Regions from separate parts of the [Clostridium] celerecrescens 18A genome, predicted to be linked through region 2. Evidence: riboswitches for the same ligand, from Rfam matches in the RefSeq annotation. Region 2 holds a riboswitch; each other region holds the start of a gene.

Region 1 (5,530 bases), 2.0 Mb from region 2:
AGGAGAAGCATGTCTTTATGAAATTTCAATTTTTATCCCTCCTTTTAAGGTGCTTTCTTCTAAAAGGCTTACCTCGTCTAAAAAGCAGCAGCGGAAGTTTCCTGTACCGCCGGAGATCTGTTCCGCTTGTTTTGCTGCCCGCTCCCCGCAAAGACCGGCAGCAGCCGTGGCAAGAGCAGCGGCTTTTAATATATCATTCTGTGAGGGCGAGGGGCCGATGGCGGCTGTATAGGCGGCGATTATACCATCCAGCATGCAGCCGCTTCCTGTAATGCGGGACATTTGAGAACATCCGTTCCTGATAAGCCAGTCCTCTTTCCCGGTTGAAACAATATCAGTGGCTCCTGTCATTACAGTCACGGCACCGGTTGCAGCGCTTAATGCCCTGGCTGTTTCCTTAAGAGATTCCAGGGTATCTTCCCTTATCTCATCAGTAAAGGAAGCATCAACCCCCCGGGAGGGAGATACAGGGCCACTTCCGTTCCCGGCGTACTGACCGGTCAGTTCCTTTAACAAGACCCGCAGCTCGGAGGCATTACCCCTGATAACGGTTATCTTTACTTCCTTTAAAAGGGATAAAGCAGCTTCGGTCCGGTAACGGGAAGCACCGATTCCTACCGGGTCAAAGATGACAGGGAGGTTTCGCCGGTTTGCTTCCAGCCCGGCTTTTATCATAGCGGATTTAGTCGTTTCTTTCGGAGTTCCAATGTTTAAAAGAAGGCAGTCGGATAAGGCGGTTATCTCCGAAACCTCTTCCGGCTGGTCTGCCATAATGGGGGAGCCTCCGCAGGCTAATATGATATTTGCCACGTCTCCGGCTGTAACATAATTGGTGATACAGTGGATGACGGGCCGCTTTTCCCTGACCAGCCCGGTCAGAGAATGGTTCATCTTAAAGCTCATATCTGTTTCCCCCTATTCACTGATGAGCCGCTCAAAATAGGAAAAAAGCCCAAGGCGGCGCAGCATTGCCAGTAAGATTGCAGCCATAAGAGTTCCTGCCAGAGTACTCATGAAAAAAGGGGCTACAAAGAAGAACACAGCCACCTCCTTTCCCATGAGAACGGCGGCCACCGGATAGCAGAGCAGTCCTCCGATCAGCCCGGTACCAACCACTTCTCCAAGATAAGCAGGCAGAAGCTTCCTGGTTTTTTGAAACAGATAAGCACCAAGAAACGCACCGGCCATGCTTCCTGGAAAGGCAAGCAGGCTTCCGGTTCCCATGAGATTCCGTATAAGAGAAGTACAAAACGCCATGGAAACTCCATAGACAGGCCCTAAGAACACCCCAGCCATAACATTAGCCAGATGCTGTACCGGAAAGCATTTGGAAGCTCCCACCGGGATGGAAAAACCTGAGAGTGCAACGGTAAGAGCGGTCAGCATTCCGCTGATCACCAGCTTTTTCACCCGAACTCTTGAACCGGCAGAAGAGTTGCTATAAATTGTTGAAGATATTTGATCTTTCATGAAATTTCCTCCTGTTTATGTAATTTCGACCTAACAAGTAAGGTTGCGGATTGCAAATATCCGATTGGCTTACCGCAAAATATTATTCATCAAAAATATCCACGATCTCCCCATCTAAAATCCGGTTCATATTTTTCATGGCGCAGAAATTGCCGCACATGGAACAGGTATCTTCTTTTTCCGGTTTTGAAGCGGCACGGTAGCGTCTGGCCTTTTCCGGGTCAATGGCAAGCTGGAACATGGTTTCCCAATCCAACCGTTTTCTGGCATCGCTCATCTTATGATCCCATTCCTTAGCACCCCTGATGCCTTTTGCAATGTCAGCCGCATGAGCCGCGATCCGGGCCGCAATGATTCCTTCCTTCACATCTGCTTCATCCGGCAGCCTCAAATGTTCCGCAGGTGTCACATAACAGAGAAACGCTGCTCCGGCAGCAGCAGCCATTGCTCCGCCGATTGCTGCGGTAATATGGTCATATCCCGGTGCAATATCAGTGACTAGAGGTCCCAGAACATAAAAGGGTGCTCCCTTGCAGACCGTCTCCTGTATTTTCATATTGGCTGCAATCTGATCCAGGGGCATGTGGCCGGGACCTTCAATAATGATCTGTACATTCTTCTCCCAGGCCCTTCTCGTCAGCTCTCCAAGGGTCACCAGTTCCTCCACCTGGGAAATATCAGATGCATCTTCAATGCAGCCCGGCCGGCAGGCGTCCCCAAGGCTTAAGGTCACGTCATGCTTCTGGCAGATTTCCAGTATGCGGTCATAATGCTCATAAAAGGGATTCTCCTCCCCGGTCATTTCCATCCAGGCGAAGATGATAGACCCACCTCTTGAAACAATGTTAGTCAGCCGTTTTGCTTCTTTGAATCTTTTGGCGGTCTGTTTGTTGATCCCAACGTGAATGGTCATGAAATCCACCCCGTCTTCCGCGTGCATTTCCACGATCTTAATCCATTCCCCGGCGGTGATTTCCCGAAGCGGTTTGTGATAATAAACCACAGCATCGTAAATAGGAACCGTACCAATCATAGCCGGACATTCACCCGTCAGCTTTCTGCGGAATTTCCGGGTATCTCCAAAGGAACTTAAATCCATAATGGACTCTGCCCCCATGAGAACTGCGTCCTTTACTTTCTCAAGCTCCAGGTCCAGATCATTCAAATCCCTGGATGTTCCCAGATTCACATTGATCTTTGTTCTCAGCATGGAGCCGATCCCGCTGGGTTTTAAGCTGCTGTGATTCTTATTGGCTGGAATGGCGACTTTTCCTTCCGCTACCAGTTCCCGCAGCTTTTCGGGCTCCCATTGTTCGTGCTCAGCTACCGTCAACAGTTCCTTTGTCAGAATACCTTTTCTTGCGGCATCCATTTGTGTGGTGTAATTCATGTTTATTCCTCCTTCTTCTCGCGAACGGAGGGATTGTAAGGGCTTTTTGAAAAACAAGAAAAAGAGCCCATACCAACAGGTATAGGCTCGGAAATATGCAATCATCCCATATGAATCCCTACGTTGGCATTACCCAAATCAGGTTATAAAGGTCGAAGTTGATTACTTCCTCTCAGCCCGCCTACGAGCTCCCTCTTGTGGCACTAGTGTAGCATTCCCCTTCCTCCTTGTCAAGGAAAACATCCCTTACCAGCCATCAGCCGGAAATGGCGGACTTCATTTCCCTTACATAGTCGCAGACAGGCCCTACACAGTCTTTTCCATATTTTGCGGCAATTTTTACAATGGCGCTGCCCACAATGACGCCGTCCCCATGTTTGCTCATCTCCCTTGCCTGCTCCTGGGTGGAGATCCCAAAGCCGATGGCACAGGGAATGTCTTTTGCCTCCTTTACAAAGGAAATCATTTCGCCAATGTTGGTATTGATTTCCGATCTCACCCCGGTTACGCCCATGGAGGAAACGCAGTAGATAAATCCTTCTGAGTCAGATGCAATGGTCCGTATGCGCTCCCTGGAAGTGGGGGCGATGAGGGAAATCAGTTCGACCCCGTATTTTTTGCAGTAGGGCAGCAGTTCCTCCCTTTCTTCAAAAGGCATATCCGGTACGATCAGGGCGTCAATGCCGCACTCAGCCGCATTTTTTAAAAACCGTTCGCTTCCATACACGAAAACCGGATTGATATAAGTCATAAAGGCCAGAGGAACATCGGTTTTCTGGCGGATCCGTTTTACGGTTTCGAAAAGCCTATCCGTGGTAGTTCCTGAAGCCAAAGCCCGCATATCTGCTTCCTGGATCACGATCCCCTCTGCAATCGGGTCAGAAAAGGGGATTCCAAGCTCGATCAAATCCGCTCCGGCCTCGGCCATGGCAGGAACCAGCTCTTCCGTGGTGGCAAGGTCGGGATCTCCTGCCGTAATAAATGGGATAAATGCCTTTCCTCTTAAAAATACTTCTCTTATTCTACTCATAGATTTCAACCCCCTTGTAACGGGCAATGGCTGCCACATCCTTGTCGCCCCGCCCAGATAGATTAATGACAATGACCTCATCTTTTCCCATGGAAGGAGCGATCTTTCTGGCATAGGAGACGGCATGGGCGCTTTCTATTGCAGGAATGATCCCTTCCAGACGGGATAAGTATTCAAAGGCTTCCACAGCCTCCTGATCCGTAATGGAGACATAGCTGGCTCTTCCTGAGTCGTGGAGGGCTGCGTGCTCCGGCCCGATGCCGGGATAGTCAAGTCCTGCGGAGATGGAGAAAACAGGGGCGATCTGGCCGTACTCATCCTGGCAGAAATAGGACTTCATGCCGTGGAAGATTCCAAGAGAGCCGGTGGAAATCGTAGCCGCGTGCTTTCCTGTTTCAATGCCTTGCCCGGCTGCCTCACAGCCCACCAGCTTCACGGAAGCCTCGTTTACAAATTCATGGAAGATTCCCATGGCATTGCTTCCGCCTCCCACACAGGCGATCACCAGATCAGGAAGCTTACCCTCTGCTTCCATAAGCTGAGAGCGGACCTCTTTTCCGATGATGCTCTGAAAATCCCTGACAATGGTAGGAAAGGGGTGAGGACCCATGACAGAGCCTAAGACATAATGGGTGTCAGCCACCCGGTTGGTCCATTCCCTCATGGTTTCATTGACCGCATCCTTTAAGGTCTGGGTACCGCTTGTGACAGCGTGAACCTTTGTGCCCAATAATTCCATGCGGAATACGTTTAAAGCCTGACGGTCCGTATCCTCCTTGCCCATGAAAACTTCGCATTCCATTCCCATGAGAGCGGCGGCGGTAGCGGTAGCAACGCCATGCTGCCCGGCCCCTGTTTCAGCGATGACCCGGGTCTTTCCCATCTTTTTAGCAAGAAGGACCTGGCCCAGAGCATTGTTGATCTTATGGGAACCGGTGTGGTTTAGGTCCTCCCTCTTTAAATAAATCTTTGCGCCGCCTAAATCCTCCGTCATCCGCACCGCATAGTAGAGCAGAGATGGTCTTCCGGTATATTTTTTATGAAGATCTGAAAGCTCTGCTAAAAACTCCTTGTCATGGCTGTACTTCTCATAAGCTTCTTCCAGTTCATTTACTGCATTCATCAATGTTTCGGGGACAAATTGTCCGCCGTGCTGTCCGAATTTTCCTTTTGACATGGCTGTTCACTCCTTACTGTTTGTATGATCTCTTTTATTTTTTGCGGGTCCTTTTTGCCATCTGTTTCCACGGAACTGCTTAGATCCAGGCAATAGGCCATTGTTTTCATGGCCTGCCTGACGTTTGAGGAGTCTATGCCTCCTGCCAGGAACCAGGGCTTTTTTATGTCCGGTATCATGGACCAGTCAAAGGTCTTCCCGCTGCCGCCGTATAGTCCTTTGGTATAAGTATCAAAGAGCAGGAAATCTGCAGGAAGGTTTTCTGCCTCCTTCCTATCCTCTGCCTGACGGATCCGAATGGCTTTTATGACAGGAAATCCAGGGGCCAGGCAGCTTTTTAATTCCATCAAATAATCCCGGTCCTCATCACCGTGAAGCTGGATAAGGTCAATGATACCTTTCCCGGTAAGGGACAGGATATCCTCTATGGGGCTGTTTACGAAAACGCCCACTGCAGGTATCT
Region 2 (5,530 bases):
GATATCAGACACTTCTGGCTTATGTAGTATCCCTCTGCGTTTTCCAGATTGGATCCCTGGTTCTCACAGGAACTTTTGGAATCTTTACTATTGTTGCCTTTGCCCTGATTGCAGGATTCATTTACCTGCTGGTAAGGCCGTCAAAGGAACTAAAGGCATCAAACATTCATTTAAACAAAGTGGCAGGAGCAAAATAGGCTTGCCCCATGAGAGCCTGCACCTTATCTGCAGGCTCAAAATATAAGGAGGTACTTTATGGGAACACTGGTTGTTTTTATCGTTGTTGCCGGGCTGGTGTCATTGGCGGTAAGAAGCATGATCATTGACAAAAAGAACGGAAAATCCATTCAGTGCGGCGGAGATTGTAAACATTGCGGAGGCCATTGCCATTAAGAGAGGCGGCAGCTGGAAGAAGGAAGCGGAGGCGCGCAAATGGAGAAATTAACGAACATCAATGAGAAAAGAAAAACGCCTGATTCCAGAAGCTATCACAGGACGAGAATGCAGAAAGAGCTGATCATTGAAAAGCTGAAGGAAAAGGGCTGCAGAATCACAAAGCAGCGAAGTACGCTGTTAGATATCATATTGGAGCATGAATGCTCCAGCTGCAAGGAGATTTATTATAAGGCATCAGGCGTTGACGAAACGATCGGCGCTGCGACCGTCTACCGGATGGTCAATATCCTGGAGGAGATCGGAGCCATCAGCAGAAAGAACATGTATAAGGTCGTTTATTCGGAAACCTGCCCCATGGAGGAGGCATGTACTGTAGTTTTAGACGATGAGACCACCTATCAGCTTTCTGCAAAGAACTGGAACTCAGTGGTTCAGGCCGGCCTTGCCGCATGCGGATACTTGGACGGTCAGAAAATATCCTCCATCATTGTCAGACCCTGTGAATGTGAAAACGCAGACTGCATCTGATATTTGATATGAAGTTGACGATAACCAACTAAAGGAACGGGTTTAGGAACCTATGAATAGAGGATCAGAATTTAAGTTATGCACAGGTGGCATTGATTATCATGAAATCATCGAGTGCATAGTGAGTGCATTGGATGCCAAAGATCCCTATACCGCAGGGCATTCCCAAAGGGTGAGCGATATGGCGCTGACCCTTTCGGAGTTATTGGAGCTTGATAAAGATGAGATAGAAAAAATACATATAGCTGCCCACCTTCATGACATTGGAAAGATCGGAGTTCCGGACTCTGTGTTAAATAAACCGGATAAGCTTTCCGAGGCTGAGTGGGAGTGTATGAAAAAGCACCCAAGGATAGGAGCTGATATTTTAAGCAAATCCCGTCATTTAAAGGAGCTGAAAGATATTGTCCTGTACCATCATGAACGTTTTGACGGAAACGGGTATCCGGAAGGCTTAAAGGGGGAGGAGATTCCTCTGGGAGCCAGGATCATAGCCATCTGTGATTCCATCGATACCATGACCTCAGACCGGGGGTACCGGAGTGCTTATTCTTTGAAGCACTGTTATAAAGAAATTGAAAAGAATTTGGGAATAATGTACGATCCGGTGATCGGGGCCCTGGCATTAAAGCATTGGGGGCGCTTGACTTTCTGACCGTACCGTTGTATACTTGCAATGAAAATTAAAAGGGGTGCTGGAGGAAGTCCGGCTGAGATAAGGCAGCATTGCTTTAAACCCTGTAACCTGATCTGGATAATGCCAGCGTAGGAAGCTTTCAGGCTAAGCCTGTTCACCCGCCCGGATATCCGGGCGGGTTTTTGATTTCTATTAATGATAAAAGGAGAGAAAAGACATGAATGCAAGCGTAGCGATCCAAACATTGCCTGAGGCAAAGAATGATGAGGAACTGATCCGTATTGTTGACCAGGTGATCGATTATATTAAGAGTACAGGACTGAACTATTATGTAGGGCCTTTTGAAACAGCCATTGAAGGGGATTATGATGAACTGATGGACATTGTTAAAGAATGCCAGCACATTGCCATAAGGGCAGGTGCTCCCTCTGTTGCCGCTTATATCAAAGTCACCTACCGGCCGGAAGGGGAGGTACTAACCATTGAAAAGAAAGTCACAAAGCATCACAAGTAAGCTTTGGTCCTGCTCTGCGGTTATTTCGCTTCTGGTTTTGTGGCAGGGGATCAGTTCTTTCGGTCTTGTGGACCGCTTTCTGCTCCCTTCGCCCATCAGTGTCGGAAGGGCATTAGCCACGGAATTTCCGATACTGGCAGTCAATGCGGGCATCACCCTTGCCGAGGCGTTTACCGGGCTTTTCCTGGGGGTGGCAACCGGATTTGTGATCGCTGTGATCATGGATCATTTTGAAGGACTTTACCGGGCTTTTTATCCGCTTATCGTTCTTACACAGACCGTTCCAACGGTAGCCATTGCCCCTCTTCTGGTATTGTGGTTTGGCTACGGAATGGCTCCTAAGGTGATCCTAATTGTCTTAACCACCTTTTTTCCCATTACCGTGGGCATGCTTACCGGTTTTAAGTCAGTGAATCCGGATGCGGTGAACCTTTTAAAATCCATGGGAGCCGGGAGAGTCAAAATATTTCGCTATATCAAGCTTCCCGGAGCCATGGGACAGTTTTTTGCAAGTCTTCGGATCTCGGTTTCCTATGCCGTGGTCGGGGCGGTCATCTCCGAATGGCTGGGAGGCTTTGGCGGACTGGGTGTATACATGACCCGGGTGAAAAAATCCTTTGCCTTTGATAAGATGTTTGCGGTCATTTTTCTAATATCGGCCATCAGCCTTCTTCTTATGAAAGGGGTGGACGTGCTTTCTAAAAAATGCATGCCATGGAATAATCAGTGATATGACACAATTGGAGGAATATATGAAAAAAACAGGTTTGGCAATCTTAATGGCGGCAGCGGCTGCCGCAATTCTCACTGCCTGCGGGGGGACCGGGAAACAGGCAGCAAATACGAATTCATCGGATTTAAAAAAAGTAACATTTGTTCTGGACTGGACTCCCAATACCAACCATACCGGACTTTATGTGGCTGAGGAAAAGGGGTATTTTAAAGCTGAAGGGCTTGAGGTAGAAATCGTTCAGCCTCCGGAGGATGGAGCGGCAGTACTGGTGGCCTCCGGAAAGGCCCAGTTTGGAATGTCCTTTCAGGACTCCATGGCTCCGGCTCTGGCAGGGGAAAATGCCCTTCCCATAACGGCAGTGGCAGCGGTCATCCAGCATAACACCTCCGGTATAATTTCCAGAAAAGGCGAGGGGATGGCATCTCCAAAGGGAATGGAAGGAAAGAAATATGCCACCTGGGATATTCCGGTGGAAAAGGCCATGGTAAAAGACGTGGTAGTAGACGGTGGAGGCGACTTTTCCAAAGTGCAGCTGATACCCAGCACTGTTACTGATGAGGTTTCCGCATTAAAATCAAAATCAGTGGATGCCATCTGGATCTTTTATGCATGGGCAGGCGTCAAAATGGAAGTAGAAGGCCTTGATACGGATTACTTTGCATTTGCAGATTTAAATCCGGCGTTTGATTATTACACGCCGGTCATTATTGCAGGAAATGATTTCCTAAAGCAGGAACCTGAGACAGCCAGAGCTTTTTTAAGGGCTGTGAGCAAAGGATATGAGGATGCAGAAAAAGACCCGGAGGAGGCAGCCGGTATCTTACTTAAGGCAGCACCGGAGCTTGATGAAAAGCTGGTGATGGAAAGCCAGAAATATCTGGCGGATAAATATCAGGCGGATGCGAAAGCGTGGGGATATATAGATCCGGAACGGTGGAACAGGTTTTATGGCTGGCTGAATGAGAATGGTCTTTCAAATCCTGAGATTCCGGAAAATGCCGGATTTTCAAATGATTATCTGCCTCAGTAAGTTTAGTGGATTTGACTTTTGCAGCATTCGTCAGATGCAGGTAAGCCTGCAAACATAAAGGAGGAACCATGACACACTTAAAGGTGGAAGGCATTACAAAATCCTTTGATGAAAAGACGGTCTTAAAAGGCGTATCCTTAGAGCTTAAGGAAGGGGAGCTGGTATCACTTCTTGGAGTCAGCGGAGGAGGAAAGACCACACTGTTTCATATCATTGCAGGTCTATCACTGCCGGATGATGGACATGTGTATCTGAATGGTGAAGAAATTACCGGAAAACCGGGGGCTGTCAGCTATATGCTGCAAAAGGACCTTTTGCTTCCATACCGCACCATCGTGGACAATGTGGCCCTTCCCCTTCTTATTAAGGGCATGAAGAAAGCAGAGGCCAGGAAAAAGGCGGGAGAATATTTCAAGCAGTTTGGACTGGAGGGGACGGAGAAACAGTACCCTTCCCAGCTATCCGGCGGTATGAGGCAGAGGGCAGCCCTTTTAAGGACGTATCTGTTCTCCAACCGCATCGCGCTTCTTGACGAGCCATTTTCCGCTCTTGACATGATGACCAAGCGTGGGGTGCATGAATGGTATCTAAAGGTGATGGATGACATTCATCTTTCCACCCTTTTTATTACCCATGATATTGATGAGGCCATTCTTTTATCAGACCGCATCTGTATGCTGACGGGATCTCCCGGCAGAATTACAAAGGAAATCATCATAAAGGAACCCAAACCACGGAATAAGGATTTTAATATTTCTAAGGAATTTCTGGAATATAAGAGGGAGATTTTAAAGCATTTGGAAGGGATTTGATTGTATGCGGGCTTTTAAAAGCCCGCTGTTTTTTGTTTGAATCATGTGAAAAAAATATCAATAGCTTTATTGTGAATGAGTGTTTCAAGCACTTGGTATCCTTTTATATACATAGTAATTAACTGATTTGTATATTTTAATCTGTTTCTTAATCTATTTCATCCTCTAACTGCTGTTCCAAACGAAAAAGCTTCATATATTCTTCCAGAATCAATTCCGTCACCAGGTAAAAACCAATCCGTGATGTAATATCGGCATCCCTGAAGTTCAGTTTCCTAAAATAGGCATACAGGCTTACCACACTGCTGCCGGAAATCGGGTTCTGACTCATTCCTGTAAGCGTAACGATAGGAACTCCCCTGGTCTGGGCAATGTAGGAGAGCTTGCATATGATATCCGTGCTTCCGGAATAACTGATGAAAAAAGCGATCTGTCCTGGTGTCAGATTATTGGCATACAAGATGCAGTTATCGCGGTCATCAGGGACAATAATGATCTTATTCAAATGTTCAAGCTTTTTAGCCAGATCCAAAGCCACGATCCTGGAAAGGCCCAGTGCAAAAAATATCACCTGGCGGCTTTCATAAATCAGCCTTGCAGTTTTCTCAATGTTCTGCCGGGAATTAATGGCCAGTGTCTGTTTTAAGCTGTCCATAACAGAGGTCTGCTGCTCAGCGGCCTCTATTCCGTACTGTTTCCGGTCATGTATGATCTGGTATTTCAACTCACTGAACCCGTGATAGCCCAGCTTTTTACAAAGCCTGACAATGGAGTTGGGTGAAAGATATAATTCTTCCGCCACCTTGGCAATTTTTAAATCTTGTAAAATGCCGTAATGTTCCAGCAAATAATTTACAATTCTTTCTTCTGTAGGATTCAG
Region 3 (5,530 bases), 2.9 Mb from region 2:
CGTAACTATCCTCCACATTCATGGATACATCCGATGATATCTTCTGAGAGGCCCGATGGCCGGTCCTGGAATTTTTCTTAAGATCCAGATACCGGTAAACAAGGGCCTTTAAAAAATTTACCGCTCCCAGTCCGTCTGTAACCGCATGGAATACCTCCAGATTGATCCGCCTGTCAAAATATGTGACTCGGAACAAATAAAGCTGATTGCTGTGAGGATCAATGTATTTGCAGGGATAAGTCGTTTCCCGTTCAATGACCGGCATCCTCTTATTGTTCTCAAAATAATACCAGAAAAATCCCCTTCGCAGCCTCACCGAAAATCCCTCAAACTGAGGAAGGATCTCTTCCAGTGCACGCTGCAGGGTACCCGGATCCACCTCATCCTTTAGAACCGCGGAAATCCGGAATACATTGCTTAAATTTTCACTGGCTATGACCGGAAATATCTTTGCCGTATTGTCAAGCCGTCTCCACCGCTCTCCCTGGGGGCTTCTCTTCATACTGACGGTGCCTCACTTCCCTGTATCCATAAAATCGAGCCGCATGTCATACCAGACGGCTCCTCCGTGTACGGATCCGGACACTCCCATGTTCCGGTAACCGAATTTTTCGTAATAATGAATCAGCCTGTCCTTGCAGGTGAGTATCATTCCTTTCCTGCCTCTTTTTCCTGCTTCTTCAATAAAACGTTTCATAAGCGCAGCGGCAACTCCCCGGCCCCGCCATTCTTTTATCACATCAAGTCCAAACACGCTTTGGTAAGCACCGTCTGGGTTATGAAAATCTGCTTTCTCAAACATTTCGTCACAAATCGTATTCCCTTCTGTAACGCAGCCATTAATAAAACCAATGATCGTCCCGTCGGATAGCTCCGCCACAAGGAAGCTTTCAGGAAAAAGAGCAATCCTCTGCAAAATGGCTTCCCTCCCCGCTGCCTCTTCCGGCGGAAAACAGAGGGCTTCCACTTCTACCACACGGTCCAAATCCTCTTTTCTTACTTTTCTAATGCTGTAATCCATCCTATCGTTTCCCCATTTCCAAAATTGATTCTGATCTATGGGATTTTCTCTCCCAAAATTTAAGAAAAGGCGGATTTCTCCGGTCACCCGTCAGAAATCCTCCTCTTTCTTTTACTAGACGCGGAAATAATATCCTACGCCCCACTTGGTATGCACATATTTAGGATCGCTGGGACTGGGTTCAATCTTCTCCCGAAGACGCCTTACATGAACGTCTACCGTTCGTACATCCCCCGTATCCATGGCTTTATTTCCCCATACGTAAGTAAGAAGCTGTTCCCTGCTGTATACCTTACCCGGATTGCAGGTAAGAAGCTCCAACAGGTCAAACTCCTTTGCTGTTAAATTGATTTCTTTCTCAGCAATAAACACTCTCCTGCTGTCCCGGTCCAGCTTCAAATCGCCTTCTTTTATCACCTGGCTGTCTTCCTGGTTATCCCGCTTGTTCTTCTTGGCATTCCGGCGCAGGATAGCCTTGATCCTGGCCTTTACCTCAAGAATGTTAAAAGGCTTTGTAATATAATCGTCGGCACCGTATTCCAGGCCAAGGATCTTATCCATATCGTTGCCCTTTGCCGTCAGCATGATAATGGGCATCTCGGAAAATTCCCGGATAGCCTGACATACTTCGTATCCGTCATATTTAGGAAGCATGACATCCAATAGGACCACATCATACTCTTTCTGCTTTGCAAGATTAATGGCTTCCTCTCCGTCATAGGCACAGTCCACTTCCATACCATCCTGCTCCAGACTGAATCTCATTCCTTTTACGATGAGTTTTTCATCATCAACTACTAAAACGCTTGCCATACTACACCTCTGTCTTCTATTTCAAACCGTTATATCATCTTTTATTTTTTGAAACGCCGCATCTTTAATGCCGGATATCTTCATGATATCCTCGATCTTTTGAAATCCGCCATGGCTGTCCCGATATTTAAGGATATCGGCTGCCTTGGCTTCTCCGATTCCCCGAAGGGTCATCAGTTCCTCTTTGGTGGCTGTATTTAAATTTACCTTTGTTTTTTGTACGTTCGATGAAGCCTCTGCCTGTAAGGAAATCTCACCCCTGGCCTTTGCCGCTTCCACCTCTTCCTTTCCAGGGACCACGATCTTCATGCCGTCCTTGACCTGCTCCGCCATATTTAAATATTCTGCCGCAGCCTGGTCTGTGACTCCGCCTGCTATCTCGATTGCCTGAAAAACCCGGCTTCCTTCTTTAAGCTCATAAACACCGGGAGAAACAACTTCTCCGCAGATATGTACATAGAAAGGCAGGGCCGTTTCCTCTCCTGCACTTCCTAAACTGTCCTCTTCTGCTGTTAAAGCTTCCGTGCCATCACCTGCTTCAATTCCGATAACACTTTCCCCGGAATATAAAGACGATTCCTCTGTCAAAGAAACCCCTGGCCTGTGAACCTCCTGGCTTCTGCTGAAGCCATAACATACACCCGCCCCTAAGACACACAGGGCGATAAGGATGATTTTAACTTTCTGGTAATCCATGATATCCCTCCTCTTACAAAAATCTCCAAAAAAGGATACCATCTTCAGCCTATGTTACTATTCTACCTAAAGAAATAAGTAAATACAAGCACTATTTCCAAATTAATTAAATATCATGATTCCGATAATGGCAACAACTGCACCGATCAGCTTCTTCCATTCAAAACCCACCTTTTCAACACCGAATAAGCCAAACAACTCGATGGCATAGGCTACAATGATTTGAGAAATTACAATGATCAGAGCCGCTTTGGCCGGACCCAGGGTTCCCATACTCCTTACTACTGTATAGGTAATGAATGCACCCATAACGCCGCCAATCAATAAGTACTTGGGCTGCACATCAAATAGGCCGGTAATGTTCTCCCTGCCGGAGAAATACCACAGAATGAGGCAGGTCAAAAATGCAGTCAGCTGTACCCAGCCTGTTGAAACCCACATGCTGGTCTGCTTTGTCACTCCCGTATTAAAAACTCCCTGTATGCTCATAAGCGCTCCGGATATAAGAGCAATAATAAAGCCTGTCATTAAAACAACCTCCGTATCTCCAATTTGTTAATAATTAATCAAGCGGACTTTATTTCAACTTTACTTCTTTTACTAGGTTGTGCTTTATTTGCATTTTTATACTGAATTTACAATTTGGTTATGGATCAGATATGCAAAAACATGACTTGATAAGGCTTGACAAGCCTGTGTTTTTGCGCTATACTCACAGCAAAATTGTATAAATTACACACGCTAGGGGAGCCATTGGCTGAGATTGGTAGAAACCGAACCCTCACTACTTGAACCGGATAATGCCGGCGTAAGGAAGCAATAGTAGTCCCCTCCTGCGCACACAAAGGAGGATTTTTTATGTCATTTTTTCTAACTTACTCTGCGGAAAATGAAGAGTATTTATTAAGGCCGGCAGGATACTTGCTGGTAATCGTTCTATTTGCTGCGATCTTTTTTGCCCTGCATCTTCTTGGCAGATCGTCTTCTAAATCTCAAAAGCTGCAGACCCGACAGCTGGTTTACTGCGCAGGTGCAATGGCGCTTGCAACAGTAACTTCCTTTATCAAAGTAGCCTCCCTTCCTTTTGGCGGCTCAATCACATTGTTTTCCATGCTGTTCATCTGCCTCATCGGTTATGTTTACGGTGTAAAGGCCGGGATCACGACCGGGATAGCCTATGGAATCTTACAGTTTATCACGAACCCCTATATATTCGCTCCGATCCAGGTTCTTCTTGACTATCCCTTGGCATTCGGTGCTTTGGGTCTTTCCGGGCTGTTCAGTAACAAAAAGCACGGCCTTGTAGCCGGATATATTGTGGGAGTTACAGGTCGGTACTTATTCCATGTTGTTTCCGGTTATATATTCTTTGCCTCCTATACACCAGAGGGCATACCTCCATTGGTTTATACTCTGGGTTATAATGCCACTTATATCCTGCCAGAGTTGGTATTAACTGTATTAATCCTGTATTTCCCACCTGTACTTGGAGCTATCGGACAGGTGAAGCGGCAGGCTTTAAACGGATAAAAAACAGAGGCACTGCTTTTCTGCAGTGTCTCTGTTTTACTTTTTTACGCAAAAAATGATTTATCTTTTAAGGGCAGCCAAAACCAGATGCCTGGCCAGTACGGCCGTTGTCACCGCTCCTACACCTCCTGGTACAGGAGTTGCCATGGAAGCTGTTCCTTCTAAAGAATCAAAATCCACATCTCCGCAAAGCTTTCCGTCTTCGTCCACATTGATTCCCACATCAACCACTATGGCATCCTTACCTACATAAGATGCATCCACCATCCTTGCACGTCCGGCAGCAGCCACAAGGATCTGAGCATTTTTACAGGTCTCCTTTAAATCCTCCGTGCGGGTGTGGCAGATGGTAACCGTAGCGTTCTCCTTCAGCAACAGCATGGATAAGGGGCGGCCAACTACCATACTTCTGCCCACGATGGCTACTCTTTTTCCTGTCAGGGAAATATCATTGGCTTTTAAGACTTCCACCACCGCTTCTGCCGTACAGGGAGCAAATCCTGTATCGTCCCCGGCAAATACCCTGGCGATATTTTCCGGGGATATGCCATCCAAATCTTTTCCCGGGTCAATCATATGTTCAATATCCTTTTCCTTTATCTGCTTTGGCAGAGGGCGAAGGAGAAGGATGCCATCGATGTCCGGGTTATCATTGATCTTTGCAAATTCTTCCTTAAATGCTTCATCAGTGATGTCCTGGGAAAATGCAAAGCTTTCCCCCATCAGACCGAAGCTTTCCATCTTCTTTAAAGCTCCCCGTTCGTAGGATAAGTCATCAGGCCGTTCTCCTACCCGCACAATGGCAAGCTTCGGGGTTTTTCCCTTTAAATCATTCAAAAGCGTTTCTACCTGTTCCTTGATTTTTGCAGATACGGCTGCACCCTTTAAGGTTATCACGTCTGTTTTCCTCCTTATTAAGCCTTTAACGCAGCTTCTACCTTCGCATAGATGGCATCTGCCTTTCTGATTCCTTCTTCAGCCAGATGTTCCGCCTGACTCTGAAGCTGTCCGGCCTTTTCCCGCTCCTTCATGGATTTTGTATTGATGGAAACATTCATCTTGGCTCCCAGCAGTGCGGAACGGATAAACTGGACTCCCACGCCTACGTCACTGACAGCAAGGCGGCTTCCCTTCTCTGCCAGAAATTCCAGGATATCAAGAGTTTCCATGGAACGCTCCATGACCATGAGAGGAACCAGAGAGGCGGCAAGAAGGTGGGTTTCTAAGATTTCAGTCTTATGAAGTTTTTCTTCCTCCGTACCAGAGGGAAGGCAGTATGCAGCCGCCAATGGAACAAATACAACTTCGTCTTCATCTGCAAGCCTTAAAAATTCGCGTTTTAAAGCTTCCAGCTTTTCAAGGATCGACTGCATTTCTTCTTCCACATCGGCATACCGCTTTTTGCCAAGAGTTAAGTTTACCACCATCTCTCCCAAAGCCGCTCCTACGGCGCCGCCAAGACCTGCTGCT

What was found. Region 2 has a riboswitch for thiamine pyrophosphate ahead of H171_RS14365 (thiamine-binding protein). Riboswitches for the same ligand answer to the same signal wherever they lie in the genome.
Region 1: it holds a riboswitch for thiamine pyrophosphate, as region 2 does, so the genes downstream of both, thiC (phosphomethylpyrimidine synthase ThiC) here and H171_RS14365 (thiamine-binding protein) in region 2, are expected to answer to the same signal.
Region 3: it holds a riboswitch for thiamine pyrophosphate, as region 2 does, so the genes downstream of both, thiT (energy-coupled thiamine transporter ThiT) here and H171_RS14365 (thiamine-binding protein) in region 2, are expected to answer to the same signal.

Annotation. Positions count from the first base shown of each region.
Region 1 covers NZ_PGET01000001.1:5,122,783-5,128,312, forward strand. Annotated here, with positions in the region: gene thiE (thiamine phosphate synthase) at 1-29, opposite strand, end outside; gene thiM (hydroxyethylthiazole kinase) at 16-903, opposite strand; gene thiW (energy coupling factor transporter S component ThiW) at 916-1,470, opposite strand; gene thiC (phosphomethylpyrimidine synthase ThiC) at 1,553-2,860, opposite strand; TPP riboswitch at 2,959-3,065, opposite strand; gene trpA (tryptophan synthase subunit alpha) at 3,117-3,890, opposite strand; gene trpB (tryptophan synthase subunit beta) at 3,883-5,067, opposite strand; gene H171_RS23325 (phosphoribosylanthranilate isomerase) at 5,013-5,530, opposite strand, start outside.
Region 2 covers NZ_PGET01000001.1:3,126,908-3,132,437, reverse strand. Annotated here, with positions in the region: gene feoB (ferrous iron transport protein B) at 1-197, shown strand, start outside; gene H171_RS14380 (FeoB-associated Cys-rich membrane protein) at 256-393, shown strand; gene H171_RS14375 (transcriptional repressor) at 433-924, shown strand; gene H171_RS14370 (HD-GYP domain-containing protein) at 977-1,579, shown strand; TPP riboswitch at 1,603-1,715, shown strand; gene H171_RS14365 (thiamine-binding protein) at 1,779-2,075, shown strand; gene H171_RS14360 (ABC transporter permease) at 2,044-2,805, shown strand; gene H171_RS14355 (ABC transporter substrate-binding protein) at 2,828-3,838, shown strand; gene H171_RS14350 (ABC transporter ATP-binding protein) at 3,907-4,650, shown strand; gene H171_RS14345 (MurR/RpiR family transcriptional regulator) at 4,799-5,530, opposite strand, start outside.
Region 3 covers NZ_PGET01000001.1:192,149-197,678, reverse strand. Annotated here, with positions in the region: gene H171_RS00990 (DUF6320 domain-containing protein) at 1-502, opposite strand, end outside; gene H171_RS00985 (GNAT family N-acetyltransferase) at 515-1,021, opposite strand; gene H171_RS00980 (response regulator transcription factor) at 1,136-1,834, opposite strand; gene H171_RS00975 (helix-hairpin-helix domain-containing protein) at 1,856-2,530, opposite strand; gene H171_RS00970 (DMT family transporter) at 2,633-3,058, opposite strand; TPP riboswitch at 3,264-3,362, shown strand; gene thiT (energy-coupled thiamine transporter ThiT) at 3,389-4,060, shown strand; gene H171_RS00960 (bifunctional 5,10-methylenetetrahydrofolate dehydrogenase/5,10-methenyltetrahydrofolate cyclohydrolase) at 4,121-4,957, opposite strand; gene H171_RS00955 (cyclodeaminase/cyclohydrolase family protein) at 4,975-5,530, opposite strand, start outside.